4 regions of the Exiguobacterium sp. ERU653 genome follow, and region 4 is predicted to be linked to each of the others. Evidence: predicted binding sites of a transcription regulator. Region 4 holds the regulator's gene; each other region holds the start of a gene.
What was found. Region 4 encodes Rex, which represses fermentation and respiration genes when NADH is low (regulators of the CRP and FNR family bind a similar motif). Its sites were predicted from a motif close to TTGTGAAATATTTCACAA; they were not measured.
Positions count from the first base shown of each region.

Region 1 (7,831 bases), on a different contig from region 4:
GAAACTTGGCTCGTGCTCTGTAACTTCTCGGACGAAACACAACAACGTGATTTACCATATGACGTAAACGAACGCGTCATCGGCAACATGGAACCGATTGGACCGTTCACGCTTCGTCCGTACGAAGCGCAAGTGTACAAACTGTGACCAAAAGCTCGCCATTCGGCGAGCTTTTTTTGAATGGTCACGTATCTTCTTTTCATGATTCGGGAATAGTGTAAGTAACGTCTGACATGAAAAGAGGGAACGACATGGGTACTTTAATCGCTTACTCTTCCAGGTATGGGACGAGTGAAAAAGTAGCGGCTCTACTCACTGAACGTCTGTCGGGTGACGTTCATGTCCAAAATATCGTAGAAGAGCCGAATGTGATGTGGGAGACGATCAATCACGTCATCGTCGGCAGTTCGATTCGGATGGGAACCATCCAGGACGAAATGAAGGAATGGTTGGCGCTTCACGAAGCACACTTGCTTGAGCATCCCCTCGCTTTATATTTGTGTGCCGGGACACCGACAGAATCAGAGCGGATTCGTGAGTTAGAAGAGGCGTACCGTGAATCACTCCGCGAGCATGCCTATTTTGTCGAGGTCGTTGGCAGTGGTTATGACTTTGAACGAATGGGTTTTTTAGACAAAGCAATCGTCCGAATGATGGCAAAGCAGAAAGAAAGCTCGCTTGAACTCGATGACGACAAATTGGACCGGCTCGTGGAGGCGGCTCAAACGTCCGAACGTACCCGGTCTGAGAACCCGTAAGCGAGTATGTCCTGTACATCAATCGGACTTTTCGTGGAGATGAGAGCATCTCCACTTTTTTTCTGTCCTTCGATTTGATGAAGCGCAATTTGTTCTATCTGACGTCCGATTTTTAAGGCGATGGGTGCAGACTCCTTGCACTTTAAGGCGTTGATAGTCACTTCGTCGGTGCGGTTCTCCCCTCCAAACAGCTCGAGGTCGGCTCGGGCTGTGGTAAACCCGCGAACGGAAATTCGTTTCAACTGTACACGTCTTGACTTATATTGAATCGCAAGTGCTGGATGCTGTTCATAGTCGTAGGTCGGGTCGCCGATGGCAGTCAAACCATGGATGAAGACATCTTGATATGCGGAAACGACCAGACTCCGTGGCGAGGATTTTGCATAAAGCGGGCTTCGGACTGGCTCGATGGATACCAAATTTGTACCGGACAGGAAGCGTGCAGTCGCGGAATCCGGATCGTCTGCCAAATGATGACCGATGTGGCGGAAGTTGAACGAACGATTGTCGTGAACGGAGAGATGTCCGAAGATATGGACGTCGTGTGCGGCTGACGAGGTTCCATGCGCTTTTACTTCGATACCTCCAAAACAGCCTTCCGTTCTGTTGTGAACAAGCGTGACGTGACGCGAACCGTCATCAATTTCAATGCCGTTTGAGTTTGAGAATCCTAAAGCGTGCGTTCGGCCATGGGGGTGATGACAATAACAGTTAGTGATGTAGATGGCATCACTATGATGTGTTGTGATCCCATCGTCCCCATAATTCGTTGCTTCGAGTTGATTGAGATGGATATACCGACTTCCGTTTGCCGCACGAAGTCCGTCACCTAGGTAGTGATAGTGCGGGGACGTAATGTCAAACGCATGGAGCCCGGCATTTTTAGCCGTCACATGATGCACCCATCCATACGTCACGTGCGCGAATGTCAAAGCGCTCGATGTCGTGTCACCGCTTGTCGTTCGTTTCACGTCACCTAAACGATCAACGTTCCAATCAAGTGTAAGATGGGATACCTCGATATGATGATTGCCGGCGAATGGGGTCGTATTTCGTAAAAGACGGCGATGCTTCGGAGCCCGATCGGATAATTTGAGGATTGTGACGTCTTGTCCGGCACCTTCAAGTGTACAACTAGAAGGAAGGCGAATTCCTCGAACGATATATACACCTGGTGGCACATAGACACGGCGATTAGAGCGGAGGGCGAGACGAAAGGCGAGGGTGCAGTCCGTCTTGCCATCTCCAACAGCCCCATAGTTCGTCACATCGACACGTGATTTTGTCATATGCATCAGATTCAAATATTCCGCATCGAGTCGGCGCATCCAAACGGGACGAACCACTCCATCGATCTGTTCAAGCGGAAGAGACGTCCGGACAGGCGAAACTCGCTCCGTTAATGGGATTCGACAAGCGTATGTTTGGCTCATTGCTGGATAAGTTGTTTTACTCGTGGTATGATGCCACTTGAGTGTTTGATGAATTAATTCTTCTTCAGACCAGTCGGAATAAGCAGCAATCATCGATGCGATTGACTGTTGATCATTTGAATTTTTCATAATAGATCCCCCTAGTGTCATCTTCTCTAGGGTGTACCCGTTTCGACTTATTTTTAGCAATCAGAAGTATTTACTAGACAGAAGCATCTAACCATGTTATATTCAATATGTGCTTAATTAAGAATAGCTGGAATCATAATTCACAAGTGCTTGGGATTATTTTTCATTAGATAATTCCAGAGGCTTGTATTTTTTTTGGTCAAGTTTTTTCTAGTAAGGCACTACTATAACGCATAGCGTTTATTTCAGGAGGGTTCATTCATGAACACAGGTAAAGTAAAATGGTTTAACTCAGAAAAAGGTTACGGCTTCATCGAAATGGAAGGCGGAGACGACGTATTCGTACACTTCTCAGCAATCCAAGGCGACGGCTTCAAAACACTTGAAGAAGGCCAAGAAGTAACTTTCGAAATCACAGACGGAGCTCGTGGACCACAAGCTTCTAACGTTGAAAAAATCTAATCTTCCTTTCTAAGGAATATGATACCTGCTCGCATCGGCGAGCAGGTTTTTTTGTGTTTAACCATATGGTTTGAGGGAACAGTATACGAGCGACAAATCGTGAAGGAGGAATTCGGAATGAGTGCAAAAGAAACAGCATTAAAAATATTAGACTCAAGTAATGTAGGTACAATGGCGACTGTATATAAAGTAAAACCGCACAGTCGATATATGACATTTTTCCATGAAGATTTCACGCTCTATACAGCAACTTCAAACGATACAGATAAGGTAGAGGAATTAGAGAGAAATCCATATACTCATATTTTAATTGGTTACGATGGAGATGGAGTCGGCGACACGTACCTAGAAATCTTAGGAAAAGCAACGGTGTCAGATGATGAATCGATGAAAGAAAAAGTATGGAATGACAAACTTGAAGGATGGTTCGATGGACCGGATGATCCAAAACTCATCATTCTCAAAATCGAACCTGAATCAATGCGTGTGATGAACAAAAAAGGTCAACCATCCCAAGAAGTCACCTTATAATACTCTTAGAGACGCCTAAAGAAGGCGTCTTTTTGTATATGTGAATAGACTGTGGCATACATATGTACGAATTATGAACAAGGAAGATTATATATGTGAAAAAGTGAACATAGATGATATATTGTGAATGTAATCACATTATTCATTTATTTAACTTCTTAAAGGGAGGAATTATTATGTTCACGAAATTTTGGCAAAACCACAATGTTGCCACAGCGATTTTAACGGTATTACGTGTATGGCTCGGTTATCATTGGTTGACGGCAGGTTGGGGTAAAATCACAGGTGGTTTTGGAACAGAAGGATTTTTAAACAACGCGGTGTCACTCGCCACTGGAGAACATCCAGCTGTCGCAGGATGGTGGGCCGCATTCTTAGAAAACTTTGCAATCCCGAACGCTGGATTATTCGATGTCCTCATTCCTTATGGTGAATTTTTGGTCGGCCTAGGGTTATTACTCGGTGCACTCACACGTAGTGCAGCATTCTTCGGACTTGTCATGAACATGGCGTTCTTACTTTCAGGAACAGTCAGCACGAACCCGACGATGTTGATCGTATCTGTCTTGATTTTAGTTGCCGGTCATAACGCTGGCAAAATCGGAGTCGACGGCTTGTTCCTTCGTAACTTCGTTGAAACGAAAGTATTGCACCGTTCACCAAATCGTCAAATAGCCTCGTAACTTTTATATGTTCTCCTGTGACAAACCTCTCACGTTTCGGCTACGATAGATGTAGCCTAACAGAGATAAAGGAGAACGCATATGACTATGACTCATTTTAAATGGATTGGCTACACAGAAGGGGTATCCTTCTTGCTGTTACTATTAATCGCGATGCCACTGAAATATATGGCCGGCATTCCACTTGCGGTCAGTATTGTCGGCGCAGCGCACGGTTTCTTGTTTGTTGCTTACGTGCTCGCAGCCGTGTACATGGCGTGGCGCTTCCGTTGGGGCTTCAAAGTTTTGACGCTTGCTGTTATGGCATCCGTCATCCCATTCGGACCATTTTTATTAGAAAAACGGGTACTCCCGTCAACAGAGAAGACATCGAACTGATTCGTTCGATGTCTTTTTCGTTACGACACACGTTCGGCTGACTGAAGTGCAGCTTTTTCTGCCTGGATGTCGTGACGGATGCGATAGGTGAGTGTGAAAGTACATAAGAGTAGACCAATCATACAGGCGGTATATAGATGAGCGACTGGCACAAGATCACTTAATATTCCGAATAAGATGAAACCGATTGGTGTGATCCCCATCGCGAGTGATTCGAGTACCCCAATCACACGACCTAAGTAGTTCGGGTCCGTATTCGTTTGTAAGAGCAATTGAATGGGGATATTGACACGTACGATGAAGAAACCGCTCAGTAAAGCGAACATCGCAAAAAAGAAAATCGACGTGATGACGTTGAAGTTCAAATATAATGGAATGGCAGGGCCGACAAATAGAATGCTGAGTATGGTCAGTGCTGATCGCATGGTCGATAGGCGATGTTTGATGTTGAATAACGGCAAGGCGTGAAGTAAAGAAGCGACTAAAAATCCAATGGCAACCATGCTTTCAAGTAGTCCGAACTGGAACGGGGACACACCGACCTCTTGTAATGCTGCAATCGGGAACAACACTTCTGACGCGACGAAAAAGAAGTTCAAGAATGCGGCGAGGACGGTGACCGTCCATAAAACGCGCTGCTGTTTCAAATAAGACAGACCGGACCGTACATCTTCCCAGGTGGATTGTTCGGTTGGAGCAACCTCTTTCTGATGAAATGTGAGTCGAGAAGCAAGTAACGCAGCAATCATGAAGAATAGGGCTGAGCTGAATAAAAACACTGGAATCGGTATGAGTTTAAACAGTGCTCCGGCAAGAAGCGGAGTACCGATACTTGAGATGGAGATGATACTTTGAATGAGGGAGTTGGCACGTTGAAGCTCTTCCTCTTCAAATAGAAGTGGAATCGAACTCGATAGCGTGACCGATAAGAAAGTGGAGACGATGGATAAGAAAAATGTGATGACATAAAAGGCAGGTGCTTCAAAAGTCCACATTAGACTTCCAATCCCTGCGAGTAAAAATAATCCTCCATTCAAAGACTCCATCTTGATGATGACGCCTTTTCGGTCAAGCTTATCCGCATAAGCACCGGCAAATGGTGACAGGAGAACGCGTGGCAATGTTCCTGCCAGTAAGACAAATGCAAATTGCAGTCCAGATCCGGTCGTCGTCAATACCGTTAAGCCTGCTACGAACGTAAATAAGTTGGATGCGAACAAAGACATGAATTTACCGAGTAATAAAATGGAGAGGTTGGACGAAAAGAATTTCATAGGAAGCACTCCTTTGCAAATTTGTTAAATGTGATTTAACATTAGCATAAAGGTACGGGAGTGAAATGTAAACAAAAAGTTCAATATAATTTAACTTTTCGAGGTGGCATATGATTGGTGAACGAATTAAAGCGTTACGAAAACAGAAAAAAATGACCCAGACGCAGTTGGCGGAAGGGATTGTCACGAAATCGATGCTCAGTATGATTGAGAACGGGAAAGCGGAAGCATCGATGCGTAGTTTGCGAGAACTTTCCAGTCGTTTAGGTGTGTCGATGCAACAGTTATTGACGGACCCGAAAGAAGCTGAGCTACAAACGATGGTCGAACAGTTAGAATATGAAGAAATGACACTCATCTCGCGTTCGGATCAAGAAATACGACAGATGCTTTCCCCATACTTAAAAGAAGAAATGAACTCTGTGTGGCAAGGGAAAGCGTATATGTTGTATGGCGATACGTACTTTCAAGAAGAAGAAAATGAGAAGGTGTTAGCCTACTACGACCGAGCGATTGAGATTTTTGAAAAATTAGGAGAAACAGATGAATTGGCGATCGGGCGCATCAGCCAAGCTTACTATTTATTGATGTGGAACCGATATGAAGAATCGATTGAGCGGATTGACGCGATTGAACTCCTTGATGCGAAGTACATGAAAGCGAAAACGAGAACTGAGTATGCCATGTTGATCGTCTTTAAAAATCTTCTTTGTGATGAGGATTTGGAAGGCTCCATTCGACAGCTTGAAGACGCGCTCGAGTATATGAAGCGGACTAGAATCTACTACCGTGCGGATGACGTATATCGGACCATTTCGATTTGTGCGCTCTATTTGAATGATGAGACGAAAATTCGTGAGTCTTTACAAAAAGCGAAGCAATACATTCAATTCACGGAAGACCGCTTGGCAGAAATCAAAGTGGCACTTTCCGAAGCACTCTATGCGATGGAATACCGACATATTGATCTGTTAGGAGAAAACGTCAAGTTGATGGAATCACTCACGACAGAGATTGAGCCGTTCATTGCGGCGATTTCGATGGCGAAAGGTGTGTACTACGCTTTTCGAGGGGAATCGGAAAAAGGAAGAGAGTGTTTATTGGCATTATGGGAAAATCGAGACGAGTGGAAAACACATAGTTTAGTCGATATCGCGATTTACTACGAAGGGTTATTAAGGGGAACACTGAACGGATGCGGGGACGACTGGGTATCCGTGATCGAAGAAAAAGTGAAGGAATTCCCACAAGGTCTGTTTCGCAAACGTTTAGAATTATTACTACAACAGATCAAGGGCTGACGAATCAGCCCTTGAACGTTTGAACCAATGTCCCTTTACCATGTTCGACCTGCACAGAAGCGTGCGCTCCGTTAACGAGCGTCATCTGCGGGGGAACGTGCCCACAATCGATATCGTAAAAGATTGGAATACCTAGAGTGTGGTGAAGCTCTTCATACACCATCTCGACCGTATAGTCTTGATGCACAGAAGGTGCCTCACTCCGTCCAAATAGAATACCAGACGTATGCTCGAACCAACCGGCCCACTTCATTTGAAGGAGGGTCCTTTTTAGTGCCGGAATGTTCATCTCGGCGTTTTCAAAATACCAAAGAATCGGTTCGCCGTTCAGGTGCTCGTGTTGGAACGTCTTGACGTTTCCATATGGCGTCCCGATTGTATGTAAGAGCACATCAAGACATCCACCGAGCAATCGACCTGTCGCGTGTTGACCACCGACAGCTTTCCATTCATTCGTTTCCGTCAAGTGAAACAGATGTGGCGTTGGGTTATCAAACTGCCATTCTTTTTGGAACTTCTCGGACGAACGTTGGATGACCGTCTCGTTGGTCCGCGTCGACAACACATCGAGCCAACGTGAACTCGTCTCGTCCCACACTTCGGCACGTAAGTCGACTAAGTTTGGACCGTGTGCCGAGGCGATTCCGGTTTTTAGCGTATACACAAAAAGCAATAAACTTGTATCCGAATAGCCGAGCATCCATTTTGCGGGTAATGTCTGCCACTCGATTTGATTGAGAATCTCCATTAAGAGTTCCCCACCCCAGGGCGGGACAATCAAGTCGACTTTGTCATCTTGAAGTAGAGATGTCAGCTCATGTGCACGGACCCGAGCCGGAGCGGACTTCCCAAATCGTTGTTTCCACGCATTCGGAGTGAATT
Region 1 covers NZ_JACSKV010000002.1:108,824-116,654, reverse strand. Annotated here, with positions in the region: gene KNO95_RS10610 (glycoside hydrolase family 13 protein) at 1-147, shown strand, start outside; gene KNO95_RS10605 (flavodoxin domain-containing protein) at 252-758, shown strand; gene KNO95_RS10600 (glycoside hydrolase family 55 protein) at 722-2,320, opposite strand; gene KNO95_RS10595 (cold-shock protein) at 2,582-2,782, shown strand; gene KNO95_RS10590 (pyridoxamine 5'-phosphate oxidase family protein) at 2,900-3,313, shown strand; gene KNO95_RS10585 (DoxX family membrane protein) at 3,490-3,996, shown strand; gene KNO95_RS10580 (DUF3817 domain-containing protein) at 4,078-4,374, shown strand; gene KNO95_RS10575 (MFS transporter) at 4,395-5,648, opposite strand; gene KNO95_RS10570 (helix-turn-helix domain-containing protein) at 5,759-6,949, shown strand; gene KNO95_RS10565 (S66 family peptidase) at 6,954-7,831, opposite strand, start outside.
Region 1: KNO95_RS10585 (DoxX family membrane protein) is a predicted target of Rex. The motif match lies at 3,435-3,452, and genes of this name have one in related genera.

Region 2 (7,831 bases), on a different contig from region 4:
TCCGGTAATGAATGAACGCTGCGATCAATCCGACGACCATACCTAATGCCGGGATTCCCATGATTGAGATGATATTGACGTCGCCGACTGTCAAGCCGTTCGCTTCGACATTCGCAATGAGAATCTCATTCAAATAAATACCGCCAAATCCGACTGGTAACAACATGTATGGTGTCACAAGACCGAAAGTTAAGATTGTCGCTACGAGACGGCGATCTAGTTTCAATTCATTGAATAAGACGAGTAACGGTGGAATCACAATCGGGATAAAGGCGATGTGAATCGGGAGTACGTTCTGTGAGCTGATCGACAATAATAAGAGTAGCGACAATAAGAACGCTTTGACATAACTCACGCGTTTACCCGACACGTCACGACCCGACATGGCAATCAGTTTTTCGGCCAAGACGTCTGGTAGACCCGTCTTCGACAACCCGACGGCGAATGCGCCGAGGAGTGCGTAACTGAGCGCGATGCTCGCTCCGCCCCCGAGGCCATTGCTAAAGGCGGTCAACGTATCGTTAAACCCAAGTCCTCCAACAAGCCCTCCGACTAGCGCCGCTAATATTAAGGATAATACAATGTGCACTCGACTGATGGCGAGCGCGAATAAGACGATGACTGCAAGTAACACTGCGTTCATATACATCCAACACCTTTCATGTTTTCTTTCTCTTAGTATCACTTTAACACGATAAAGACTTTTTGAAATTTAACATAGGATATGACCCTTGTCAAATCGCTCATGAAAAAAGCGATAACTCGTAAAAGTTATCGCTTGCGTGTTACATATCGACGTTGTGATACACTTGGCGCACATCTTCCAAGTCTTCGAGAACGTCAATTAATTTTTCGAATTGTTCTTTCGATGCGTCATCGAGCGACACTTCGTTCTGTGGGAGCATCGTCAACTCTGCGACGGCAAACTCCTCAACCCCGGCAGCCTTGAATGCGGTCTGAACGGCGTGGAACGCTTCAGGCTCGGCATAGACGATTACCGTCTCGTCTTCTTCGATGACATCACGAACGTCAAGGTCGTGTTCCATCATAAGTTCAAGAACATCATCTGCAGACATTTGGTTGACACCGATGACGGCTGTTGCATCGAACATATAAGCGACCGAACCACTGACGCCCATGTTGCCTCCATTTTTACCGAAAGCAGCACGAACTTCTGATGCTGTACGGTTCACGTTGTTCGTCAACGTGTCGACGATGACCATCGCACCATTCGGTCCGAATCCTTCATAACGAAGTTCGTCGAAGTTCTCTTCGTCGCCGCCTTTTGCTTTATCGATTGCACGATCGATGATTGCGCGAGGCACGTTATATGTTTTAGCGCGCTCCACCACAAATTTTAATGACTGGTTCAATTCAGGATCTGGTTCCCCTTGTCGGGCGACCACATAGATTTCGCGACCGAACTTCGCATAAACGCGACTCGTGTTGGCATCTTTAGACGCCTTCTTCTCTTTAATGTTGTTCCATTTACGACCCATTACATGTCATCTCTCTTTCCATTTGTACGTAGATTCATTACAGATTATATAAGAAGTTGGCTGAATTGACGAGTAAAGATTTACTCGTCGCCTTTGTCCATTTTCTCTACAATCTCAGTGAGGGTCTTCAAACTTTCAATCAGCCGGTCTGTCTCATCTTCATTTAAAAATGCGAGGCGCTCTTCGAATAGCGTTCGGAACGAGTCTCTTCGTTCAAGTAAGATTCGCTCACCTTTCTCCGTCAGCTGGTTCCATATCACTCGACGATCCCGTTCGTCGGGTACGCGGGTAATGTAGCCCTCGTTCAACAGTTTCGTGATGAGAGGGGTGACGTTCGGTGGTGCGATGGAGAGTGTCTCGCTAATTCGTCCATTCGTGACTGCCCCCTCGTCTTCAATCAACATTAATAGATGGAAATGAGAAAAGTTCAAGTTTGGAATTTGAGGAAAATCAGATCGACGTAGCAATTTACGACGAATTAAAGGGATTAGTTTGACAAACTGGTCCGCTGCATCTTGTTTCGGCATAATAGATTCACTTCCTAGTTAGGTTCTATGTTCATTATACACGAGTCAGGTGCATTTGAACCTAAAAACGGGTTGATGTGATGATTGATACATCTTATAAGAGATAGAACTGACACAATTAATGTAAGCGTTTACATGAATTGTTACTCATGTTTTCATGAAAACGTATTCGATTTTACTGAGGGTGCATGTAAAAATCAAGAGCTATCAACAAATGATAAAAAAATATTGTGAAAGAGTTCACATTGTTGTCACCCACAAAACCGGGAAAACATTGTATTCTATGAATGTGAAGGAAAGCACAATCTCTTGAAAACAAGCACCACATCGTGCTTCCATCAAGTCAATATGTTCATTAAAAGCTCTCACTTATGAGGAGGAACCTAACATGGCAGTTAAAGAGAAAGCAAAAGTGGAAACAACGGCAGAACAAATGGTGGATACGCTCGTAGCGGGCGCACACGCCGCACTCGATACGTTAATGACGTTCGACCAAGAGAAAATTGATCACATCGTACAAGCGATGGCGCTCGCAGGTCTAGAGAAGCACGTCGAACTTGCGAAACTAGCATATACAGAAACAGGTCGCGGTGTCTTTGAAGATAAGATGATCAAAAACATCTTTGCGACAGAATATATTTATAACTCACTTCGTGGAGAGAAAACGGTTGGCGTTTTAGAAGATGACGTTCAAAACGGAATCACATACATCGCAGAGCCGGTCGGTGTCGTTGCAGGTGTCACACCGGTCACGAACCCTACTTCTACTACGATGTTCAAAGCGATCATCGCCATTAAAACACGTAACCCGATTATCTTTGCCTTCCACCCGTCAGCTCAACAATGTTCTAGTGAGGCAGCGCGGGTCCTCCGTGACGCAGCGGTAGCCGCAGGAGCTCCTGAAAACTTGATTCAATGGGTAGAAGTCCCGTCACTTGATGCGACGAAAGCACTCATGAATCATCCTGGTGTCGCGATGGTCCTTGCTACTGGTGGAGCAGCGATGGTCAAGTCCGCCTACTCGACTGGTAAACCGGCTCTTGGTGTCGGACCGGGTAACGTACCAGCCTATATCGACAAAACAGCAAAAGTGAAACGTGCCATCTCAGACGTTATCCTTTCAAAAACGTTCGACAACGGGATGATCTGTGCGTCTGAACAAGCAATCATCGTCGACCAAGAAGTATACGAAGAAGTGAAAGCGGAAATGACAGCACTCGGTTGCTATTTCTGCTCACCTGAAGAAAAAGCGAAACTTGAAACACTCGTCATCCGTACGGACACATGCGCAGTCAACCCAGAGATCGTCGGGAAGCCGGCAGCGTGGATTGCAGAAAAAGCAGGTCTCAAAGTCCCGGCTGACACAAAAATCTTGATTGCTGAACTTGAAACAGTTGGCGCGACAGAACTTCTCTCACATGAAAAATTGAGCCCGGTCCTCGGTGCTTATAAAGTTCAATCACGTGAAGAAGGATTTGCGGTTGCTGAAAAAATGCTTGAAATCGGTGGTCTCGGCCATACAGCTGTCATCCACTCAACGGACGACGATGCCATCCTTGATTTCGGTCTTCGTATGAAAGCTTGTCGCATCATCGTCAACTCACCATCAGCACACGGTGGAATCGGTGACCTTTACAACGAAATGACACCATCCCTCACGCTCGGTTGTGGGTCTTACGGTAAAAACTCCGTCTCTGAAAACGTGACGGCGAAACATCTACTCAATGTGAAAAAGGTGGCGAGACGTCGCGTGAATATGCAATGGTTTAAAGTACCTGAAAAAATCTACTTTGAGAAAAACTCTGTCCAATACCTTCAATCACTCACAACGAAAAAGCGGGCGATGATTGTAACGGATGAAATGATGGTCAAACTCGGATTCGCTGATAAAGTCATCAAAAACTTACCAGCAGGTGTTGAGTACCGTATTTTCGACCAAGTCGAACCAGATCCATCTGTTGAGACGGTCATGAACGGTGCTGAAGCGATGCGTCACTTCCAGCCAGACATGATCATCGCACTCGGTGGTGGATCACCAATGGATGCTGCGAAAGGGATGTGGCTCTTCTATGAACGTCCAGAAGAGAAGTTCTCAAACCTTCGTCAGAAATTCATGGATATTCGCAAACGGACATACAAGTTCCCGACACTCGGTAACAAATCAATGTTCGTCGCAATCCCAACAACTTCTGGTACAGGTTCAGAAGTAACACCGTTCACCGTCATTACAGACAAAAAACGTAATGTGAAATATCCGATTGCTGACTATGCAATCACACCAGACGTCGCCATCGTCGACCCTGAGTTCGTTATGACCGTACCAGCATCAATCACGGCAGATACAGGAATGGACGTGTTGACACACGCCATCGAAGCTTACGTATCAGTCATGGCAAACGACTATACGGACGGACTTGCGCTCCGTTCGATGAAGATGATCTTCGACTACCTACCAAAAGCGTATGAAAACGGTAGCGACGCGGAAGCTCGTCAGAAAGTGCACAACGCGTCAACAATGGCAGGTATGGCGTTCGCGAACGCGTTCCTCGGCATCAACCACTCGATCGCTCACAAAATCGGTGGAGAGTTCCACGTACCGCACGGTCGTACAAACGCAATCCTCATGCCACACGTCATTCGTTACAATGCGACACGCCCATCAAAACTTGCGGCGTTCCCGAAATATGAGTCATTCATCGCCGACGAGCGTTACGCAGAAATCGCACGTTACCTCGGTCTTCCGGCAAGCACGACAGCAGAAGGTGTCGAATCACTCGTCCAAGCAATCATTGAGCTCGGACAACGTTTGAACATCAAACTCTCGTTCAAAGCACAAGGCATCAAGAAAGCAGATCTCGATGCGAAGATCGACAAGATGGCGGTCGACGCATTCGAAGACCAATGTACGACGGCGAACCCGAAAATGCCGCTCGTTGAAGAATTGAAAGAGATCATGTACGCAGCATACGAAGGCGTATAAGGTTCAATATTTACAAGTGGGCCCGTTCAATTCGAACGGGCTTTTCTTGTGGTCTGAACAGGATATTCAGTTTTTAAAATTATATTTAAATTGATAAAAATTAGAATAGTCAGGCTATAAATAGCTGTATATAATAAAAATTGGTATACATAGCAATTTATTGATGAATGGAGATTGTGTTATGTTCATATTGATTAGTTTGTTGCGTTCAATCGCGACAGTTGTTCTTTTCTTCAATCCAATCCATCCGACGCCGCTTGAGACCGCGGAATATATTTCATCAGTCGATCGAAATGCGGATAGTTGGGAGAGTGCCGACTTTTTTGAATCTTTCGGAACCGAACTATCCATCGATATGAACCGGAACGTCCTTTATACAGAACGGGTGACCGGTTGGACTGAGATTGAGGTGGGAGATGGAACGTATGAAGGTCTTTCATCGATGACATTTGATCAACCGTTCAAAGGAACAATTTTACATATGGAATGGGGACAAGATATTCCGGACGTCAAAGAGAAAGTGATTGTCTTACCAACGACAAAGTTTTCATATGACAATATCGAGGATGCGTATACCGTCGATTACGCGGGTGAAGTATTGAATGATCAGGAAGCGAATGCATACTTGTCAGAGCTCGCATCTGCAGGAGCTGTAGGATACTTGATCACACCATATGAAGATGATCCATATGAGATGGGCTTTGTTTTCACGTCATCCTACATGCCGTTAGATGGCACGGGTGTAGACTCCGATACGGCTGAACAGCTGAAGGTTGGACAATCGATAAAAGTAGAGCCTTACCGTGAAGAGATCCCATATGTCGAATTTGTTCAAACAGGGAAGAGTAATCAAGAAATTATTCTCATGTCACGACTCAATTCTTCCTGGCATGGAGCCCATTATTTGTCTGCCGTCGGTCCGTCTACGGTCTTATATCACCTCATGCAGGTGATGAACGAGGAAGTGCCAGACTATACGATTCGATATGTCTTTTTGAATGGGAACGGCGACTCTAGAGAAGCGAGTGACGATTTCCTTGAACGGCTAGCGGGACAAAAAGAAAAAGTGGAAATGGTCGTCATGCTCGATATTCTTGGGACTGGTGACGGTCCACTATACGTTCGTACGAAAGGAATGAAATCCTATCCCGTACTAGAACAGGCGCCATTCGCTGAACTGGAGGTGCGTTCGTTGGCAAGTTCACCGGGTGACGCTTACGATGATGAAGGAATACCTTATCTGATGTTGAGTGATTCACTTGAAGGAAGTTGGCATGTGTTTACGGAGAAGGACACAATCGAACGTCTGACGAAAGACGGTTTATCCGATGCCGTCAATTGGCTACATGCTTGGCTTACTGACTGACCTCATAGATGTCGCTGTCTCATTTGACGGCGACATATTTTTTTAGATGTCGGTTTCGGGTATGATAGTAATGGAGGCGATACGATGAAACAAGAGATGACGATTACGACAGCATACGGAACGATTGCAGGAACTTTTCTTTCCCATGAGGAGCCTCGGGCGACAATCGTCATGTTGAGTGGGAGTGGACCGAGTGACCGTGATGGTAACATGGGTGGTGTCGGTTTTAATACGTATGCCAAGTTGGCAGAAGCATTGTACGACCACGGTTACAACGTGTTCCGATATGACAAACAAGGAATCGGGAAGTCAGACGGAGACTTCAATAAAGTTGGCTTACATGATTTGATTAACGATGCGATTCTTGTCGTGCGCACCATTCGACAACTGGCCGATGTAAATCGCTTATATCTACTCGGTCATAGTGAAGGGGCCGTCCTTGCTCCTGCCGTTCAGCTTGAGACGAAGGCGGATGGACTGATCTTACTTTCCGGTTTCCATGAATCGTCCAAGCAGATGTTCCTATACCAAGCAGATGCACTCGCTAAAGACATCGAACATGTGAAGGGAATAAAAGGTCTCTTCTATCGGTTGACGGGCGTTGCCAAAAAGGTCAGACAACGACAGGACGATTTGTTAGAGCGGTCTTTACGGACGAACGTCTCGTCTTTCAAATATCGAGGTCAAGTCGTAAATGCGAAATGGATTCGAGAACATGCATCCTATGACGTCCGAGAGCGGTTGGAGCATGTGACCGTCCCGGTTCTTGCGATTACCGGGGGACGTGATGTCCAAGTCCCACCAGAACACGTTCATATGATACAAACAAAAGGGGAGGTCACCTCATCGATCATTGATGATATGAATCATCTTCTCGTGACACGGGAGTCACCCCATTCGCTTCTCATGCTGTATAAAGAGTATCGAGAAGCGATCGATGCGCCGATTCATCCAAAACTCGTTCAAGAATTGGATGAATGGTTAAAAAAACAGTCATAAACTCGAAAAACGGTCATATATTGACCGTTTTTTATGTTATAATTGTGACAAATTGAATGAAACTGAATGTTTTTGAATGATTTTAGTTGTTTTTATAATGAAAACGCTTTATATTAGACGTATGGAGGGAACAAGATGTTAACGAAACAACGACATCAGTTGATTTTGCAACGCTTATCTGAACAGAAGGTTGTCAAATTAAAAGAATTGGTTGATTTGACGGATTCATCCGAGTCGACGATTCGTCGAGATTTGACGGACCTCGAAGCGGAAGGGTATCTGGCAAGGGTTCACGGAGGCGCAACGCTCATTGCGACTCCAGATGAGGAACCGACATTTGAAGAAAAGCGAGACCGGTTCGTAGATGAAAAAGTTGCGATTGCACGGAAGGCCGCAACGTTCATCGAAGACGGGATGTCGATTTATTTAGATGCCGGTACAACCACTCAGGCGATGGTTC
Region 2 covers NZ_JACSKV010000001.1:666,989-674,819, forward strand. Annotated here, with positions in the region: gene KNO95_RS03455 (Na+/H+ antiporter family protein) at 1-643, opposite strand, end outside; gene KNO95_RS03460 (YebC/PmpR family DNA-binding transcriptional regulator) at 786-1,499, opposite strand; gene KNO95_RS03465 (MarR family winged helix-turn-helix transcriptional regulator) at 1,580-2,026, opposite strand; gene adhE (bifunctional acetaldehyde-CoA/alcohol dehydrogenase) at 2,415-5,006, shown strand; gene KNO95_RS03475 (zinc-binding metallopeptidase family protein) at 5,188-6,372, shown strand; gene KNO95_RS03480 (alpha/beta hydrolase) at 6,457-7,371, shown strand; gene KNO95_RS03485 (DeoR/GlpR family DNA-binding transcription regulator) at 7,507-7,831, shown strand, end outside.
Region 2: adhE (bifunctional acetaldehyde-CoA/alcohol dehydrogenase) is a predicted target of Rex. The motif match lies at 2,255-2,272, and genes of this name have one in related genera.

Region 3 (7,831 bases), on a different contig from region 4:
ATCGCATTGAGAACAGTGTGTTCCCTGAAGCGGAGTGCGTTTATGTCGGTGAAGAGATTTCAATCCATGACTTGAAGCAATGGTACAAGGTGAGTGAGAATGTCAATACTTGCCTGCCTCTTGAATCTTCTCCGTATGGACAGAAACCAATGAAAAAGAACGTGAAATAACCTTGCTTTTTCAAAAGAAACTTGGTAGGATAATTGAGTATGCTTAGACTGTAAAGCAAAAGCACTTGATACAACATCATTGAGATGGGAGTGAAAGAAATGCGCGTTAAAATTACATTAGCTTGCACAGAAACAGGCGATCGCACGTACATCACGAAGAAAAACAAACGTAACAACCCTGAGCGCCTCGAGTTGCGCAAATACAACCCACGTCTCCGTCGTCACACGCTTTACCGCGAAGTGAAATAATGAGAGACCGGCCGTCACATATGTGGCGGCTTTTTTTATAAGGAGGGACGAGTTGTGGAAGAAAAAGCAACATTAAGACGCATCGTGCATCAATCCATCAAGCAAATGACGAATCGGCAACTCGTCGATCGAGCGATACACCAACGACTGTTTTCATCCTATATATGGAAAGAAAGTCAGACAATCGCAGTGACATCTTCACTTCCGCTTGAAATTGATACTTCTCCAATCATTCACGAGGCATTTGAAGCAGGAAAAACGGTTTGTGTCCCGAAAGTAACGAGGCAAGGACTTACATTTCACATCATTCATTCGGTCGATGATCTCGAGGCGGGAGTCATGAATATTTTAGAGCCGACGACTCTACCGACGACGAGGCCAATCGACCTCTGTGTTGTGCCAGGAAGGGTATTTGATCGGGCGGGATATCGAATTGGCTGGGGTGGAGGATATTATGACCGTTTTCTAAAAACATATAAAGGAACAACAATTGCTTTGGCTTACACGAATCAGCTTGTAAGTCATGTGCCGACTGAACCACATGATCTGCCTGTTGAATGGATCGTGACAGAAAAGGAGATGATCCAATGTTCGCCATATTTGTTGTAACTTGTATCGTCGCCTATCTCGGTTATCGGTTGCAGTCATTAACGTTTTTAGGAGCCATCTTGACAGTGCTGACAGGGACGTTGATTGGACTATCGTTTGGGTGGTTTGGGCTATATTTGCTAGGTGTGTTTTTCTCGACCTCCTCGCTCGCCTCGAAATATCGTTCACGCGATAAAGAAGGAGTGGATGATATCGTCGAAAAAACAGGCGCTCGCGACGCCATACAGGTATTGGCCAACGGTGGAGTCGGTATTCTTTGTGCACTCGGGTATCTGCTCACAGAAAATTTTGTCTACGTTTATATGTACATTGTGTCTATTGCCGCGGCGACAAGCGATACGTGGGGGTCGGAGTTTGGTGTGCTCTCAAAAAATAAGCCGCGATTCATGTTCACGTTTAAGCGAGTCGAACCGGGGACAAGCGGTGCAGTTTCCACATTCGGCACATTCATGTCGATTATAGGGGCTTTCGTAATCGTGATCTCTTCTATCTTATTTGTCCAAATGGATGTGGCACTGCTCCTTATGTTATGGGGGATCGGGCTAAGCGGTAGCGTCATCGACACGTTACTTGGAGCGACTCTGCAACGCAAGTTTCGTTGTACTGTCTGTGGCAAATTGACTGAAAAAAAAGTTCATCACCAGGTCTCGACGACATACGTGTCTGGATGGCGCCTGCTCGGTAACGATGCGGTCAATTTCATCTCTATATTCGGAGCGACTTTGATTTGTTTTTTTGTGCTCGGATGAGGGTAGTACAGGAAATGAAGATGTTCCATTTGAATGTGAATATTGTCACAATATCGCCAAAGTGAAAACGGTTTCTATTGTAGTTAGGGTTTGTGAATGATGTTACAATCATGATGTAACAGAGATAACAAAAACATGAAACAGATTGTTCGAAGGGTGGAGAATCAATATGGAAACATTAAATCATGCTAAAGTAACACGTGTCGCACTCGTGGGTGCAGGTGCGGTAGGTGCGAGCTTCGCTTATCAATTAACAACAGCAAGTCTATGTGAAGAACTCGTCATTATTGATATCAATAAAGCAAAAGCAGAAGGGGAAGCGATGGACTTGAACCATGGCGTCTCATTTGCTTCATCACCAATGCGTGTCTGGGCAGGGGATTACACGGATTGTGGAGTAGCTGATATTGTCGTCATCACTGCCGGTGCGCCACAACGTCCAGGCGAAACACGTCTTGACCTCGTCGAAAAAAATGCGAAGATTATGAAATCTATGATTTCAGAGATTATGGACTCTGGTTTTGATGGAATCATTATTATTGCCTCAAACCCGGTTGACATCATGACACATCTCGCATGGAAATATTCGGGTCTTCCGAAACATCGAGTCTTTGGTTCAGGTACAGTACTAGATACATCTCGCTTACGTTATATGCTTGGTGACTACTTTAATGTAGATCCGCGCAACTGCCACGCATACATCATGGGCGAACATGGAGATACAGAATTCGCTGCTTGGAGCAACGCCCGGATTTACGGAAAATCGGTCGAGCAATTGCTTGAAGAGCATGACGAATATAACTGGCAAGATCTCGAAGATATTTATGTGAACGTTCGTGACGCGGCATATCATATCATTGAGCGTAAAGGTGCGACATACTACGCGATTGGTCTCGGATTACTTCGTTTGGTCAAAGCCGTCCTTCGTAACGAAAACACATTGTTGACAGTCGGTGCTCATCTCGACGGGGAATATGGCCTACATGATATCCATATCGGTGTACCAGCCATCATCAATCGTCAAGGAGTGCGGGAAGTCGTTGAGATCGAATTGTCAGAAGAAGAGCATCAAAAAATGCAACACTCTGCGAACGTGCTCATGAAAACAATGGAACCTGTCTTGTAACCTCTATATAGTGATGACCCGTAACCATCTGGTTACGGGTATTTGTGCATCCAGAACAAGTCCCGATTTTGTCGTGAGGTGCTCAGTGATTTACAATAGAATGGAGAGAATACTTGAGAGAGGAGGGAGTTCCATTGGCTACGACTTGTTTTTGGGAAGATATCTATCGGGCGGTTGAAAGCGGCGGGCGAATTGAAGGGATATTAGAGCCTTCACGCGCGGTCATTTTGTTCGACACGAAAGCGGGAGATAGCTATGATCTGTACATTCAGTCCGAAAAAGCATGGGCAAATCATGTCGGGACCGATATTCATGCTATCCTAAACGCATTTCGCCTATCTCGGATCGGACGGAAGCGATTGACGATTCATTTGTATGGCGAACGTCTCGTAGATGAGGAGAGGATTGATTCACTAACATTTCCAATCCCGGCAAAAGTAACAATATCTCGATCTATCTGCACGCCCACTATGGAAGAAGAACGGTTTCGAATGCTTGCTGTCTCCCTTGACCGCGAAAAAAAGTCTGAGTTAAAAAAGCGGTTCTCATTTGGTAAACCGCAAGTAGTATACGGTCTAATGTTTATCACATTTTTAGTCATGTGGTTAGCTGAATCTGTCGGCTCAACTCTTGACCCGAATACGTTGATCGCATTCGGTGCAAAAGTGAATCCACTCATTGAGCAGGGAGAATGGTGGCGCTTGATCACACCGATGTTTCTGCATATCGGATGGTTCCACTTTTCGATCAATATGTTTGCCCTTTGGTCACTCGGTCCACTCGTCGAACGAATGTATGGTTCGATTCGGTTCCTGATTATCTATGTGATTGGTGGGGTTTTGGCGACGACAGCATCATATGCATTCAGTGAATCAATTTCTGCGGGTGCCTCGGGTGCGTTATTTGGGCTTGTCGGTGCTTTACTTTATTTTGGACTACGAGATCGTTCTCTCTTTATGAAGACGCTCGGACCTCCGCTCTTTATTATGTTAGGATTAAATGTGGGACTAGCGTTTGTTTTAGGGGCAAGTTTGGATCATTTTGCGCACGCTGGTGGACTAGTTGGTGGATTTGTCGTCTCTGGAGTCGTAGGATTACCAGATGAAGATAATCGCGCACAACGAATTATATTTTCCGTGCTCACGATCATTTTATTTGGTCTACTATACGGGTACGGATCTTGGTGAGGAGAGATTTCAATGATTGATACACTAAAAACATTAGTAAACATTCCGAGTCCGTCTGGGATGACGGAAGAGGCCATTCGATTCGCAGAGCGAGAATTACAAGCACTCAATGTCAGCACGTCTCGGCTACATAAAGGGGCATTACTTGCAACATTTCCTGGGCGTTCAAAAGAGGCGCGGCTCTTGACGGCGCACGTTGATACGTTAGGTGCGATGGTTAAAGATATCTTGCCGAGTGGACGCTTGCGTTTGACGCAAGTTGGAGGATACGCTTGGACAGCGATTGAAGGTGAGAATTGTCTCATTCATCGAGAAGAAGGCGATGCGATTGAGGGAACGATCCTCATCCATCAGTCGAGTGTACATGTTTATAAGGACACGAACTCAGCTGAACGTTCTGCTTCGAATATTGAAGTTCGATTGGATGAAAAGGTGCATTCGCGGGAAGACGTGACAGCACTCGGAGTCGAAGTGGGTGACTTTGTCTCGTTTGACCCCCGCTTCAAGGTGACGTCTTCAGGATACGTGAAATCACGCCATTTGGATGATAAAGCATCTGTCGCCATTTTATTGGATCTCGCAAAAGACCTGGTCCGTTATGACTTACCGCACACCGTACACTTCTTGATTTCCAATTATGAAGAAGTCGGGTTTGGAGGCAACGCGGGCATCCCGGAAGACGTCGTAGAATACATTGCCGTTGATATGGGTGCGCTTGGGGATGGACAACATTCAGATGAGTATACTGTCTCGATTTGTGCCAAAGACTCTTCGGGACCATACGATATCGAACTTCGAAGAACATTTACGTCTCTCTGTAAAAAACATGAAATCGCTTATAAAGTAGATATTTATCCGTACTACGGCTCAGATGCGTCCGCTGCTATTCGTGCAGGCTATGATGTGAAACATGCATTGATTGGCCCGGGGATCGAATCAAGTCATAGTTATGAACGGACACACACGTCATCAATGGAAGCGACACGTGATTTGTTGTATCGTTATGTATTGACAACGATGGAGGAAGAAGCATGAAAAATTTTTATGATGTCCAACAGTTTTTAAAATCGTTCGGGACCATTATTTATATTGGGGAGCGGGATGCTGAAATCTCACTCATGATGATGGAACTAGACGAAATGTATGAAGGGGGCATCATCGAACAACGCGTTTATGATACGGCCAAAATCATTTTGACTCACGAATTGAAAAATTCAATAGATTGACAGAAATCCCCTTAGTGCAAAGGGTTGCACTAAGGGGATAATAGTGTACACTAGTCAATGAAAGCGATTTAGTTGAGATGAGGAGTGAACGGTATGAAATGGTTATTAGGTATCGACATCGGTGGTACAACGGTGAAGATGGCTGTTTTAGACATGAACGGCATCATTTCTGATAAGTGGGAAGTCAAAACGGATATTCGGGAGAATGGTGTACATATTCCAAAGGACATCGCAACGTCTTTTGAAACATATCTTGAGACATCCGGGAAGAAAAAAGAGGATTTCGCGGGTGCGGGGATTGGAGCGCCTGGATTCATTAACTTCTCGGAAGGAGTTGTCGAATACTCGCCGAACATCGGGTGGAAAGATTTCGCCCTTGTCAGTGAGTTCGAACAAGCGGTTGGACTTCCGGCTGTTCTCGAAAACGATGCAAACGCAGCAGCCCTCGGTGAAATGTGGAAAGGTGCCGGTGAAGGTGCATCTGAACTATTGGCAATCACGCTCGGAACGGGTGTCGGTGGTGGCGTAATCACAAATGGAAATATTGTTCACGGAACAGCGGGCATGGCTGGAGAAATCGGACATATTACAGTGGAGCGAGATGAAAATAAGGCTGTTAAGTGTGGTTGTGGTCGTCTTGGATGTATTGAAACGATTGCCTCTGCGACCGGTATTTCACGTTTAGCCCTACAGAAGCGAAAAAATCAAGACACCACGTTGAATGAATTGAAAGACGTAACAGCGCGTGACGTGTTTGAGGCATATAAAGCCGGTGACTCGATTGCGACAGAAGTAATCGATGAGATGACCGAATATCTCGGATTGACCATCTCAAATATCGCAAACACACTCAACCCGAAAATGATTGTCATCGGTGGTGGCGTTTCTAAAGCGGGTCACGCGTTACTCGAACCACTTGATGCTCAATTCAAACGTTTCGCGCTCGAACGCGTATACGAGTCGACGTCGTTTAAAATTGCAGAACTTGAAAATGATGCCGGTGTGATCGGATGTGCTTGGCTAGCACGGAAACACTTCCTTCCAACACGCGTATAACACGAGCACGTCTGCACTTTGCAGGCGTGTTTTATTATGGAAAAGGGTATGGTAAATTGTAAAATTTGTAACGCCACAGTTGATTTTTTATTAAAAAAGGAGTAAGATTTGAACTTGATACTGGATCTGTACTATTCAATCCGAATTGTACAATATGTAAACAAATATAAAAAATAATGGCTAAATAAACCCATGCCGAAAACTGAAAAGAGGAGGAGACCGTCAGATGAATTCATCTCAACGCTTCTCGAAGCTATCAACGAGACTGAACGACACGGTCCGCGCTTCGTTTCAAGAATATCGTCTATTTTGGATTTTTACGTTATTGCTTTGGACGAAGACGTATATCGTCTATCAATTTTTCTTCAACATTCCGATCGAAAACACTGCACAAGCTTTTATCTTACTGATTAGCCCAATCAGTTCGACACTATTCTTGTTTGCCTTCCACTTCTTTTTTAAAGGGAACAAACAAAAATGGGTGCTTTACACGCTTTACGCAATTGCATCGTTTATCTTGTTTGCAGATGCCGTGTATTATCGGGAATTCACGGACTACTTGACGATGCCTGTCATTATGCAACCGTCGAACATGGAAACGTTATCGACTTCGTTCACTTCACTTCTTGAATGGAAAGATTTAATCGTTCTTGGTGATGTGTTCGTCTTACCATTCATCTTATGGCGGATGAACATGAAAGAGAACACTGCCTCACACCGACGTGCGCTCGTCACATTCGTTGTAGCTGTGTCAGTATTCTTGTTCAACCTTTCGCTCGCAGAAACAGAACGTCCTGAATTGTTGACTCGTTCATTTGACCGTGAACTACTCGTGAAAAACATCGGTACTTTCAACTTCCACGTATACGATGCGATGCTCCAAACGAAAACATCGGCTCAAAAAGCGATGGCTGATGAATCAGAGCTTGCGACGATTGAACAGTTCACACGTCAAAATTATGCTGCACCGAATCCAGATTTGTTCGGTAAGTATAAAGGGAAGAATGTCATTGTCGTTTCGTTCGAATCGGCACAGAACTTCACACATAACATGAAGGCGCCAAACGGAGAGTATATCACCCCAAACTTAAACAAACTGATTGAGGAGTCTCACTACTGGCCGAACTATTACCACACAGTTGGTCAAGGGAAGACTTCGGACGCTGAGTTTGCACTCGATAACTCGCTATACGGTCTTCCACGTGGTGCCGTATACTTTACAAATGCCGATAATGAATACCAAGCACTTTCTGAGATGATCAAAGAAGATAATTATTATTCAGCTGTGTTCCACGCGAACAATAAATCGTTCTGGAACCGTGATCAAATGTATAAAAACGTCGGGGTCGATCAGTTCTTTGATGAGAAGAGTTATGACCTTGGGAATCCAGAAAATATGACAGAATGGGGTCTTTTGGATGATAGTTTCTTCGAGCAATCTATTCCAATGCTCCAAGAA
Region 3 covers NZ_JACSKV010000001.1:1,006,828-1,014,658, reverse strand. Annotated here, with positions in the region: gene KNO95_RS05295 (1,4-alpha-glucan branching protein domain-containing protein) at 1-170, shown strand, start outside; gene rpmG (50S ribosomal protein L33) at 255-419, shown strand; gene KNO95_RS05285 (5-formyltetrahydrofolate cyclo-ligase) at 474-1,028, shown strand; gene KNO95_RS05280 (DUF92 domain-containing protein) at 1,007-1,777, shown strand; gene KNO95_RS05275 (L-lactate dehydrogenase) at 1,947-2,903, shown strand; gene KNO95_RS05270 (rhomboid family intramembrane serine protease) at 3,038-4,090, shown strand; gene KNO95_RS05265 (M42 family metallopeptidase) at 4,103-5,125, shown strand; gene KNO95_RS05260 (YqgQ family protein) at 5,122-5,316, shown strand; gene KNO95_RS05255 (ROK family glucokinase) at 5,410-6,372, shown strand; gene KNO95_RS05250 (LTA synthase family protein) at 6,599-7,831, shown strand, end outside.
Region 3: KNO95_RS05275 (L-lactate dehydrogenase) is a predicted target of Rex. The motif match lies at 1,811-1,828, and genes of this name have one in related genera.

Region 4 (7,831 bases):
TCGACTCATCTTTTTGATCCTACCTGGGAGTTTCCTGCTTTATATGATTTTGACGAATTCCATGAAAGATGCCCCACGCTATCTATAAAAAACGCAGAAGCTGTTAGCTTCCGCGTTTTTTGTTAGGCATTCACTTTGTCTTTCATCGCTTCAAGCGCTCCGCTGTTCAGGAAGTGCCATGGCTTGTTGTAGTGTGGTTGGAAGAAGAAGTCTACATAGGCGAGCTCTTCGATCGTCATCTCGTTTTGGATGGCTAGCGAGAGCGTGTTGACCGCTTGCGTCAAATCCGCTTTCGATAACACTTGTCCACCGACAATGCGATGTGTCCCTTTTTCATAGACGAGTTTGAATTCGACTTTCTCTGCGGTCGGCATGAACTCCGGACGATACGCGTCCTCAATGACGACACTTTCCACTTCGAGTCCAAAGAGCGCTGCCGCTTCTTCCGTCAAACCAGAAGACGCGATATTCCAGTCATAGAGTCGAAGTCCTGACGTTCCTTGTGTCCCTTGGTAGCGGACGCGTGGTTGCATCATGTTCTCCGCAATGAGCGTTCCCATGCGGACAGCGTTCGTCGCAAGTGGGATATAGGCGTGTGTGCGTGCCGGGTTGTAGTAGACGGCACAGCTGTCCCCCGCCGCAAAGATATCCGGGTTGCTCGTGCGCATGTATTCATCGACGATGATGGCGCCGTTCCCGAGCATGTCGACCTGTCCTTCTAGGAGTCCTGTATTCGGACGGAATCCGACGCACAAGATGACGAGATCCGCTTCGAATTCACCTTTGTCTGTCACGACATGTGTGACGTTCCCATCTGTTCCACGGAACGCTTCAACCGTCTGACCGAGTTCAAGATCGATCCCGCGACTGGTCATGTCCGCTTCTAATGGATCTGTGAACGACTTATCGAGATATTTGTTCAAGATGCGGTCGGCACTATCGATAAATGTGACATGTTTTCCGTATGCTTCGAACGCTTCGACGAGTTCGACCCCGATATAGCCCGCCCCGATGACGGCAATCTTCGTCGCATCCGTCGCACGCTCGATAATGCGTTGGGCATGCGCGTAGTTTTTACAGAGCTCGATTCCATTCATTTCGATTCCTGGGAGCGTTGGGACGATCGGCCATGAACCCGTCGTGACAATCAAACGGTCATACGTGTCATGCACGTCTTCCCCGGTTTCAAGATTTTTGGCGTGGACCGTCTTCGCTTCGGTGTCAATCGACAAGACGTCATGTTTCATGCGCATCGTCGCACCGAGTTCTTCAAGTTCACGTGGAGAGGAGTAGAACAACTCTTCCGCACGTTGGACGACCCCACCGACGTGGAGCGCAATCCCACACGAGAGGAAGCTGACGTTGTCGTTCCGCTCGTAAACGGTGATTTCGAGATTGTCGTGCTTGGCAAGTAATCCTTTAACAGCTGCTGTTCCTGCGTGTGTACATCCGATGACTGCGATTTTCATATGATTGTCTCTCCTTTAGGTGTTAGGCAAGTTAGCGTTTGTGATAAAAATCACATTCACTTTCTGAACTTAGTGTACTATTTCACAAGAAGGTTTGACAATCCTTTTGCTCACTATTTCACGTAAAAGTGTCTAAAATTTGAACTCCATGCGTGACAACAAAACCGTCCCGCAACCGGAACGGTTCACTTACGAATTCGTCGTGCGTCGTGCTTTGATCCAGTGATAGATGACGACGCCGATATAGGTGACAAGACCGATCACGTATAAACTGAAGCCGATCATGCTCCAGCCCAGACCATCCCATCCGCGAACAAAGACGAGACCAATCAAGATCAGCGTGTATCCTACCACGAGCAGCATCAACGAAAAGACGAGTCTTCGCTTAAATTTCGACTTCAAAAAGTTCAGCATGGCAATCAATAAAATCGTCGTCAACACACCGATGATGATGATTGCATCCCCGTAGTACTCCCAAATCATCGCTTCTCCCCCTGGCATCCAACTGAGTAGCTTTATTTTATCATGTCAGTCATGTGTTTTCGTGTTGTTGAAAAACGTTCGTTACCAAAAATCAAAAAAGCACCGTCTCCCTGGAAGGAACGATGCTCATTTCTCATTCATCTGTTTCATTAAATCCATCTGTTCTTGCACCATCGCTTCTTTCTCCCGGCGCAGCACCCCTTTATAGGTGATACGTGAAATCGATAAGCTGATCTCATATAGGAAGAAGAGCGGTAGTGACACCATGAGGTGCGACGTCAAGTCCGGTGGTGTGATGAACGCCGCGACCACGAATAGCGCAAAGTACGCGTACTTTCGAATCTTCGATAAGAAGTACGGGGTCACGACACCGATCCGGGTGAGGAACATCGTCACGACCGGTAATTGGAATAATAGACCGAACGGAATTGTCAGCTGCAACAAGAACGCGAAGTAATTATTGGCCCCGATGAGTTGTTCGAGTCCGAGGTCTTGCCCGAGGTCCGTCGAGATATCGAGGACGAGCGGGAACAACCAATAGTAGGCGAACGCAAGACCAATCAAGAACAATCCGAAGATGATCGGGATATAGGCAAGCGTGCCTTTCCGCTCATTCGGATGCAGACCGGGTGCGACAAACGCCCACACTTGATACAGTAGGAATGGGCTCGCCGCAATCAGGCCGATGACGAGCGCCAAGTTCAAGTAAATCATGAGTGGGTCCGCGACCCCAAAGGCGTTCAGTTCGAGCCCACGTTCGATGAGATCTTCTTGCAAGTACGCGAGTACATATTTGACACTCGGCAAAGCCATCAAAAAGAAGGCAAAGACGACAAATGCAGATAGCATCAGTCGTCTCCGCAGCTCTGTCAAGTGATCGGTGAGTTCCCGCTCTTGATCAGGTTGATGATTCATGGCTTACTGCTCTTTCTTTTCGATAGCTTTCTTGTCGTTCTTGTCGTTCTCGTCGTGCTCGTTCATCATGCCGTTCGTTGCATTTTTGAACTCACGAAGCGTCTGCCCGGCCGCGCGACCAAACTCCGGTAATTTCTTCGGTCCGAAGAGAATGAGTGCGATGATGGCGATGACAAATAGACTCACCCCACCTGGCATCCCGACGACGAGTGATGATGCTAGTAATTCCATTATTGATGGACCCCCTCAGCGGTTGGATAGTGTTGCATAAAGTAAATGAGTGACTGCAGCTCAATCGACAAATCGATGTGATGGACGCGAACGGTGTCCGGTACAGTGAGTCGTGCCGGTGTGAAGTTCAAGATACCCTTGATGCCGAATCGCACCAAGTCGTCTGCGACGGGCTGCGCATAGGCAGAAGGTACCGTCAAAATGGCGACGTCGATCTTGTTTTGCTTCATAATCTGTTCCATCTCATCGACGTGATGAATTGGGACGCCTGACATCGTCGTGCCGACTTTTGTCTCGTCTGCGTCGAACCCGACGACGATATGTGTGTTATTGTTTTTAAGGAAGTTATAGTTGACGAATGCCGTCCCAAGGTGACCGACCCCGACCAAGGCGACATTCGTAATCTCGTCTTGATTCAGTGTCTTTCGGAAAAAGTCTAACAGATACTGCACGTTATAGCCATATCCCTTTTTACCGAGCGCACCGAAGTACGAGAAATCACGGCGAATCGTAGCCGAATCGACCTTGACCGCCTCACTCAGTTCTGCTGAAGAGACACGTTGTTTCCCTGACGCATGCAGGCTTTGAATAAATCGATAGTATAGTGGCAACCGTTTGGCTGTCGCTTGTGGAATCTTTGGTTCGTTTTGACTCAACGGAAAGAGCCTCCTTTTTACGACACGTTACAAACGAATCTGAATTTCATACACCTTGATTGTAAACGAATTCACATGACCACTCAACGAATATACCTAAAATCGCTGAAAAATACAGTATACTAAATAGAGAGAAAGGGGTTTTTTCACTTGATCCTACTGCAAGTCAACAACTTATCCAAATCCTTCGGCGTCGAGCCGATTTTAGAAAACGTAAAACTCGAAATCCAGGAAGGTGAACGTGTCGCCCTCGTCGGTCGGAACGGTGCCGGTAAGTCCACACTTTTGAAAGTCATCGCTGGTGAATACAACTATGATTCCGGGGACATCATGAAGCCAAAAGACGTCACCATCGGCTATCTCGCCCAAGACTCAGGGCTCGAATCCGACGAGACAATCTGGAACGAGATGCTCACCGTCTTCACGGACTTGATCGAGCAGGAGAAGACGCTCCGTCGCATGGAAGCCGACATGGGATCCGAACGAATCCTAAATGACGCCGCTGCGTACGAACGTCTCCTCTCTTCTTACGATGAAGAGCAGCATACGTTCAAAGAGCGTGGCGGTTACCAGTATGAAGCGACCATCCGCTCGGTCCTCCATGGGATGCGCTTCTATCCGGATGACTTCGAACGTCGCATCGACACGCTATCCGGGGGACAACGGACGCGTCTCGCCTTGGCGAAGATGCTCCTTCAAAGTCCTGACCTGCTCATCTTGGATGAGCCGACGAACCATTTGGACATCGAGACGCTCGCCTGGCTCGAGAAGTACTTGGGCGGCTATAAAGGAGCTGTCCTCATCGTCTCCCACGACCGGTACTTCCTCGACCGTGTCGTTTCGGTCGTCTATGAGCTGTCACGTCATCGGAGCCGTCGCTTCGTCGGGAACTACACGAAGTATCTCGAACAGAAGGCCGCCATTTACGAGCAAGAGAAGAAGCAGTTCGAGTCGCAGCAAGAAGAGATTGCCAAGATGCAGGATTTCATTCAGCGAAACATCGCCCGAGCGACGACGACGAAGCGTGCACAAAGCGTGCGGAAGCGTCTCGAGAAAGTCGACCGACTCGATGCCCCGGACGGTGACGAACGCAGCGCCGTCCTCTCGTTCTCCATCAAACGCCAGAGCGGGAACGATGTGTTGAGCGCGAGCGACCTCGCCATCGGGTACGAAGAACCAATCGCCCAGCATCTCCGCTTCCAACTGCAACGCGGTGAATCCGTCGCCCTCGTCGGTCCGAACGGGGTCGGGAAGTCGACATTACTCAAAGTATTGACGAAACAACAAACCGCCCTCACCGGTGAGATCCGTTACGGGACGGGCGTCGAAATCGGTTACTACGACCAGGAGCAACAGAACTTGTCTGACACAAACCGCGTCATCGATGAGATTTGGAACGACTGGCCGCTCATGCGCGAACAGGAAGTGCGGAGTCTTCTCGGTCAGTTCCTCTTCAGCGGCGATGACGTCACGAAACGTGTCCTCGAACTATCGGGTGGTGAACGGGCACGTCTTACGTTGGCCAAGCTGAAGCTCGAGCAACCGAACCTCCTCATCTTAGACGAGCCGACGAACCACTTGGATCTCGACTCGAAGATGATTTTAGAGAATGCCCTCCTCGACTATCCGGGCACGATCCTTTTCGTCTCGCATGACCGCTACTTCATCGACCGTCTCGCGACACGTGTATTAGAGATCACGCCGAACGGCATCGATGAGTATCTCGGGGACTATTCGTACTACGTCGAGAAGAAAGAAGAGCTCGAAGAACTCGCACGACTCGCTCGTGAGGAGACGAAGCAGGTCGTCGTGAAAAAACAACGCGCCGACAAGGAACAGCAACGGGAAGAGCGCCGGATCAAACAGCGCATCGAAGAGATCGAGCTGGCGATCGAGCAACATGAGAAGCGTCTCGACGAGATCGAACAGTTGCTGTGTGAGCCGGACGTCTTCAACGACTTCGCCCGTGCCCAAGAACTATCGACCGAATCGGACGCAGCGAAAGAATCGATCACCGCACTTTATGCGGAATGGGAGGAACTCCATACATGATGCGTACCCGTGCCATGCGAATCGAGTTCATTCAAGCGTTCCTCACGGGACTCGCCTACATCGTGCCGACCGGGACCGAGTTCGTATCTGAACTCATCCGCGGTGAGCCGACGATCGTCCCGTCTATTCTCTTTTACTTTTTGCCTGTCGTCATCGGCTTCATCATTCAGACGTGGCCAGGGATCTTGCTCAGTCTTTTCAGTGGATTGCTCATGAGCACGCTCTTCATTCGCATCGTCGTCTGGCCGGTCGACGTGACCGTTCATACGTTCTATGCGCCAGGCTCGGTATGGGCCCACTTCTACGAAGAGACACTCTTCATGTGGATTCTCGCCCTTCTCGTGTTCATCGTGAGTCGTATCAACACATGGCATCGAGAGAATTATCGACAACCAAAAGCGTAAACAGTAAAAAGAGAGGTCAGCGTTGTCATACGCCGGCCTCTCTTTATATTAGAAATATCGTAACGGCTGGAATCCTACCGTATGGAAGTCGAGCTTCGTCCCGTCCTCAGCGATGAAGAAGACGGCCTCGTTCGTATCGACGTCACGTGTGAACACCTTATAGAACGTCATCGGCTTTTCGCCATTCGTCACATAGCGTGCCTCATGCGTCGAGATGACTTGCGCGAACAGTTGCTGTTCATCGAGTTCCTCGATCAAATCCTCAAACTTCGCCGCCTCTTCTTCCGTCGCCTCGCGACCCCGCTCGATTTCATAATAAGCATCGCTCGCTTTTGGCTGTACCCCGAGATTGCGATCGACGACGATCACACGCTCCGGCTCTTGGTCGACGACACTCGTGTAGCCATATAGTGACTCGATGAGCGTATTCTCTCCGGTCACGCGACCGATGCCTTCTAATGACTCTTCTCCAGTGAGTGACTTCACTCGTGTCTCTTCTGGAACAATCTCCTCTTGGTAGGCGATATTGTAAGCGCGGATGATCTCACGTACTTGTAAGAACGTCGCAACGACGAGTAGTACGATGAGTCCTCCGATGATGATGCGTTTCGTCATGTCTCTATTTCCCCCTAGACTGTCATGCTCTCTTCTAAGGATAACCCAGGAACCGCGTTCATCGCTAGTGTATCGCGCTTACCGCGCACATACGCGTGATGTGCCGCCACCCCGATCATGCCCGCGTTGTCCCCACAGAGGTCAAGCGGTGGAATGACGAGTTGAATCCCTTCAGCTGTAGCAGCCTCTTGAAGCGCTGCGCGGAGGCCACGGTTCGCCGCGACACCACCGGCGACGAGCAATTGCTTCGCCCCTTTTTCCTTCACGGCACGAATCGCTTTCTCGACGAGTACTTCGACGACACTCGCTTGGAAGCTCGCCGCCAAATTTTCTGGGATGACCGTCTCTCCACGTTGCTCCGCATTGTGTACGGCGTTGATGACCGATGACTTCAAGCCACTGAAACTGAAGTCAAAGCTACCTGGTTCGAGACGAACGCGTGGGAAGTTATACGTGTCTTCCCCGAGCGCAGCCAAGCGGTCAATCGCAGGTCCACCCGGATAGGGGAGACTGAGCGTGCGCGCGACCTTATCGTATGCCTCACCCGCCGCGTCATCACGTGTCTCACCGATGACTTCGAAGACACCATGTTCTGGCATATAGACGAGTTCCGTGTGGCCTCCTGAGACGACGAGACAGACGAGCGGGAATTGCATCTCTTCGACGAGTTCATTCGCGTAAATATGTCCCGCGATATGATGGACGCCGATGAGCGGTTTTTGATGGGCGAACGCCAATGCTTTGGCTGCACTGATGCCGACGAGAAGGGCACCGACGAGACCCGGTCCTTGTGTGACTGCGACCGCGTCCACATCTTCCATCTTCACGCCTGCTTCGCTTAACGCGTCGTCAATGACATACGTGATACGCTCGACATGATGACGGGACGCCACTTCAGGGACGACGCCACCAAATCGTTTATGACTCTCGATTTGAGAAGAGACGACGTTTGACAATAACGTCTTTCCGTCTTTGACGAGCGCAACGGACGTCTCGTCACAGCTCG
Region 4 covers NZ_JACSKV010000004.1:101,681-109,511, forward strand. Annotated here, with positions in the region: gene KNO95_RS13075 (PspC domain-containing protein) at 1-88, shown strand, start outside; gene KNO95_RS13080 (FAD-dependent oxidoreductase) at 123-1,469, opposite strand; gene KNO95_RS13085 (YesK family protein) at 1,659-1,952, opposite strand; gene tatC (twin-arginine translocase subunit TatC) at 2,079-2,867, opposite strand; gene KNO95_RS13095 (twin-arginine translocase TatA/TatE family subunit) at 2,871-3,065, opposite strand; gene KNO95_RS13100 (redox-sensing transcriptional repressor Rex) at 3,098-3,754, opposite strand; gene KNO95_RS13105 (ABC-F family ATP-binding cassette domain-containing protein) at 3,905-5,806, shown strand; gene KNO95_RS13110 (hypothetical protein) at 5,803-6,210, shown strand; gene KNO95_RS13115 (hypothetical protein) at 6,259-6,825, opposite strand; gene tsaD (tRNA (adenosine(37)-N6)-threonylcarbamoyltransferase complex transferase subunit TsaD) at 6,840-7,831, opposite strand, start outside.